DNA from 2 places in the Allofournierella sp. CML151 genome. Region 1 is predicted to be linked to the other one. Evidence: predicted binding sites of a transcription regulator. Region 1 holds the regulator's gene; the other holds the start of a gene.
The links. The regulator NrdR, encoded in region 1, represses ribonucleotide reductase genes. The targets are predictions, from matches to a motif close to CACNANATNTNGTG.
Positions count from the first base shown of each region.

Region 1 (2,198 bases):
CAGCTGCTGAAAGATGCATTGCGGCTGTGCGGAAAGGACTGCCAATGGCTTTCGCAGGTTCTGAGAAAGGAAAGCTGCTCCCAGGCACAGGTCATGCTGCTTCTGGCGCGCGCAGACGGTAAATATCAATTGATCAAAAAAGAAAACAGCCCCTCACCGCAAAAGCGGAACAAGGGGCTGTGGGAAGGACATTTATGAGGCGGGTACGCGTAGCCGCAGTAATTCTGGCGGCGTTGATTCTGCTCACACTGACCGGCCGGCGCCTGGTGTCCGATTCGCTGAATGCACTTGAAGCCGGACTTACCCAGGTGGAAAGTCTGTGTGCCGGTGGGGCATATCAGGCTGCCAAACAGCAGATCAGCAATATGACACAGACCTACCAGAAAAAGCAGGCTGTTTTGGCACTGTTTATTCGCCGGGACAAGCTCAATGAGCTGGAAACCGCGTTGTACGGTCTGAATGCCTATGTGCATCCGGACTACCGGCAGGACCTCTTCTGCGAGATCGGAAAGCTGAAGGCACAGCTGAACGGCATGCGCCGGTTATTCTTCGGACTGCCCTGAGCGCTTACTGAGCATCTCTTTCAGCTCATTCATAAAGGTGTTCAGGTCGGAGAACTGACGGTAAACCGACGCAAAACGCACATAGGCGACCTCATCGATTTTTTTCAGCTCTTCCATTGCCAGCTCGCCGATGTGGATGGAAGTGACCTCACGTTCATAGCTGTTCAGAAGGGACTGCTCGATGTTATCCACCGCGCGTTCCAGCATTTCATAGCTGACCGGGCGCTTTTCGCAGGCGCGCAGCATACCACCCAGAAGCTTCTGGCGGTCGAACACCTGGCGGGAACGGTCTTTTTTAATGACCATCAAAGGTACGGTTTCCACGATCTCATAGGTGGTAAACCGCTTGCCGCAGCGCAGGCATTCCCGGCGGCGGCGAATCTTTTCACCGTCCTCCGTGGGGCGGGAATCAATCACCTTGGATTCCAGTTCGCCGCAGTAAGGGCACTTCATATGGGGTCCTCCTTTGATGACGGCCGGGCTGCATTCGTTCCCTTGCCGCAGTTTAAGATTCCGTTATTATAACACAGATGCGCCTGCTGTTGCAATCCGGTTTTTCAAGCCTGCAGCAGCTTTTCCAGGCAGGCCAGACGAACGCTGACGCAGAGCAGCTGACTCGCCTGCTCCAGCTCAGCCACCGTGGGATACGAGGGGGCGATGCGCAGGTGGTGGTCCTGCGGGTCGTTGCCGTAGGGATAGGCGGAGCCTGCCGGGGTAAGCACTACACCGGCCTCCTTGCACAGCTGAACCACACGCTTGGCACAGCCGTCCATCACATACAGGCTGATAAAATATCCGCCCTTGGGATCGGTCCAGCGGGCAATGGAGCCACAGGGAGACAGCTGCTGAGCAAACGCCTTTTTGATGAGCTCAAATTTAGGCTCCAGGATTGCCCGGTGCTTTTTCATGTGTTCCAGTACACCCGCCTTATTCTTCAAAAAGCTTACATGGCGCATCTGGTTCATCTTGTCAAAGCTGATGGCCATGGGAGCCATCTGGGCAAGAATATGCCGGATGTTGGCTTCGCTGGCAGCCAGCGCTGCAACGCCCGCACCCGGGAAAGTCACCTTGCTGGTGGAGCATACCAGCAGGGGCCGGTCCTGGGTGCCGTACTTTTTGCACTCGGCCAGAATACCGGGAACCGAGCACAGTTCATCGGTGAGGTGATGTACACAGTAGGCGTCGTCCCAGATGATCTTGAAATCCGGCGCGCCGGTTTTCATGCTGGCCAGGCGACGTACGGTCTCGGCGCTGTAGATATAGCCGTCCGGGTTGGAGTACAGAGGCACGCACCAGATGCCTTTTACACTGGGATCGGCAGCAAGCTGCTCCACCAGGTTCATGTCGGGGCCATCCTCATGCATCGGCACCGGAATCATCTCGAAGCCGAAATACTCGGTAATGGCAAAATGCCGGTCGTAGCCGGGCACCGGGCACAAAAATTTCAGCTTTTCTTCCGTGCGCCAAGGATGGTCGCTGTCTGCAAAGCCGACCCGCCAGCCCATGTCAATCATATAGTACATCAGTGTGAGAGAGGAATTGCCGCCCACGATGACCTCGTTCTCCTCCACGCCCATCAGTTCAGCAAAAAAGCGGCGGGCCTGGGGCATGCCTGCCAGCAGGCCGTAGTTACGG
Region 1 covers NZ_JAPNNW010000004.1:39,848-42,045, reverse strand. Annotated here, with positions in the region: gene PH256_RS04195 (DUF421 domain-containing protein) at 1-198, shown strand, start outside; gene PH256_RS04190 (DUF4363 family protein) at 195-563, shown strand; gene nrdR (transcriptional regulator NrdR) at 543-1,016, opposite strand; gene PH256_RS04180 (aminotransferase class I/II-fold pyridoxal phosphate-dependent enzyme) at 1,121-2,198, opposite strand, start outside.

Region 2 (2,198 bases), on a different contig from region 1:
CCGCTTGGCGGTGTGCTCATCCACACGGCCGCTGGCGGTCAGAGCCTCGGCCACAATGCGGTCGAACTCCTCCGCGTTGGTCTCCAGGCGGGGCTGCTGGTCCAGCTCGGTGACGGCCTTATCCACCATCTGGTTCACGAAAGCGCTCTCATCCTCGGTCTCCAGCACGTCCTCCAGACTCTCGGTCAGCTTCTTGCGGTAGGCCCGGGCAAAGGTCTTGCTCACGCCCTCGGCCATGCCGTAGTCGAAGTTCGGGATGCTCTGGCCGCCGTGCTGGTCGTTCTGGTTGGACTGGATGGCGATGGCCGCCAGCGCCGCGTAGCTGCCGATGCTGTTGGGCTCGCGCAGAAAACCGTGGCCGGTGGAGAACCCGCCGTGGAACAGGCGCAGAATATCGATCTGGCAGCAGGTGGTGGTCAGGGAATAGAAATCGAAGTCATGGATGTGGATGTCGCCCTCCCGGTAGGCCTTGGCCTGCTCGGGGCGCAGCAGATACGCCGCATTGTAGGCCTTGGCGCCGGCGGTGCCGATCTGCAGCATGCTGCCCATGGCGGTGTTGCCGTCGATGTTGGCATTGTCACGCTTCATGTCGCTGGCGCGGGCGTCCACATTGGTGATCTCGTCGATGGTCTTCATCAGGGTGGTGTTGGCCTCGCGGATGCGGGTGCGGTTGGCCCGGTACAGAATGTACTGCTTGGCAGCCGCGTCGTGGCCGGTCTCCATCAGCGCGGTTTCCACCGCGTCCTGAATCTGCTCGATCTGAGGGGACTCCTCGCCGCAATCCATCTCCAGCTGGCGGGCGGCCCGGGTGGCAATGCGGTCGGCTTCGGCGGCATCCCCTTCCTTGGCGGCTTCCAGCGCCTTCATAATGGCGGCGGTGATCTTGCTCTGATCGTAGAGCACCACACGGCCGTCGCGCTTAATTACACTTTTGATCATGGCGATTCTCCTCATGCAACTGTTACTTTGATGCGGCAAAAAAATACAGAGCGTAAAGAACTACCCTCTGTATTTTGGGGTGATTCGGCCGCGATTACTATTATTGCACTAGATATAGTAGAAGTCAATAGATTCCCGGTGCCGATACGGAACAAGAACGGCCAAGCTTTTCGGGGAAAATTTGTGAGATATGATGGCTTGACGAGCCAAACCGGGAACGGATGTGATACAATAAATAGGTCGGAAAACTTTGCCAGGAGGTGGAAAAGCAAGATGGCAGGCCAAATTCGCCGGGTGGCGGGGTTGGAATATGAACTCGTTCGAAAAAAGGTGAAAAATTTGAACCTGCGGGTGCGGCGGGACGGCACGGTGGCCGTGAGCGTACCCATGCGGGTGAGCGCGGCCCAGGCGGATGCCTTTGTGGCCCAGCGGTTGGGCTGGGTGATCGAGGCCAAGCAGCAGGTGGCCCGGGCCGCCCGCAAGCAGCAGGACTGCCCGCCTCCCTCCAAGGAGGAATGCCTGGCACTGTTCGAGCCCATCAGCCGGATGGTGTATCCCGCCTTTGCCGGGGTGCTGGGCGGCCAGCCGCCCCAGCTGCAGGTGCGGGACATGACCAGCCGGTGGGGGGTGTGCAACATGGAAAAAAAGCGCATCACCCTGGCCTCCCGGCTGGCGCTGCAGCCACGGGCGGCGGTGGAATACGTGATCGTGCATGAATACTGCCATTTTGTTCACCCCAATCATCAGAAGGAGTTCTGGGCCCTGGTGGAGCAGTTTCTGCCGGACTGGAAGGCCCGCCGGGCGCTGCTGCGGCAGGGGTGAGGCCGGGTTCGATGGGATTGTAGGCCGGGTTCGATGGGATTCCGTGGACATTTCGCCCTGTGGGCGTTATAATATAAGTTCGGCCAAAGAATATTTGACCGAACAGAAATAACATCAATATAAAGTAAAATAAGGCAATCAACAAGGAGGGCCGCCGGGCGTGGAAAACAAATACAAACGGCTGATGAGCAACACCATGCTGTTCGCCATCAGCAACTTTTCCTCCAAACTGCTCAGCATCATCTTGCAGCCATACATCACCTTCGCCATGGGCGAGGTGGACGAGGTGGGTATCACCAAGCTTGTCCAGCAGATCGGTTCGCTTTTGATCCCGCTGGTGAGCATGGGCGTGAGCTTCGCCATCATCCGTTTCGGTCTGGAAAAGACCAACAGCAAAAGCCAGGTGTTTACAAACGGCCTGGTGACCATCGGCCTGG
Region 2 covers NZ_JAPNNW010000006.1:68,633-70,830, forward strand. Annotated here, with positions in the region: gene PH256_RS06235 (anaerobic ribonucleoside triphosphate reductase) at 1-939, opposite strand, end outside; gene PH256_RS06240 (M48 family metallopeptidase) at 1,213-1,761, shown strand; gene PH256_RS06245 (lipopolysaccharide biosynthesis protein) at 1,922-2,198, shown strand, end outside.
Region 2: a site for NrdR is predicted at 1,046-1,059, ahead of PH256_RS06235 (anaerobic ribonucleoside triphosphate reductase). Genes of this name have one in related genera too.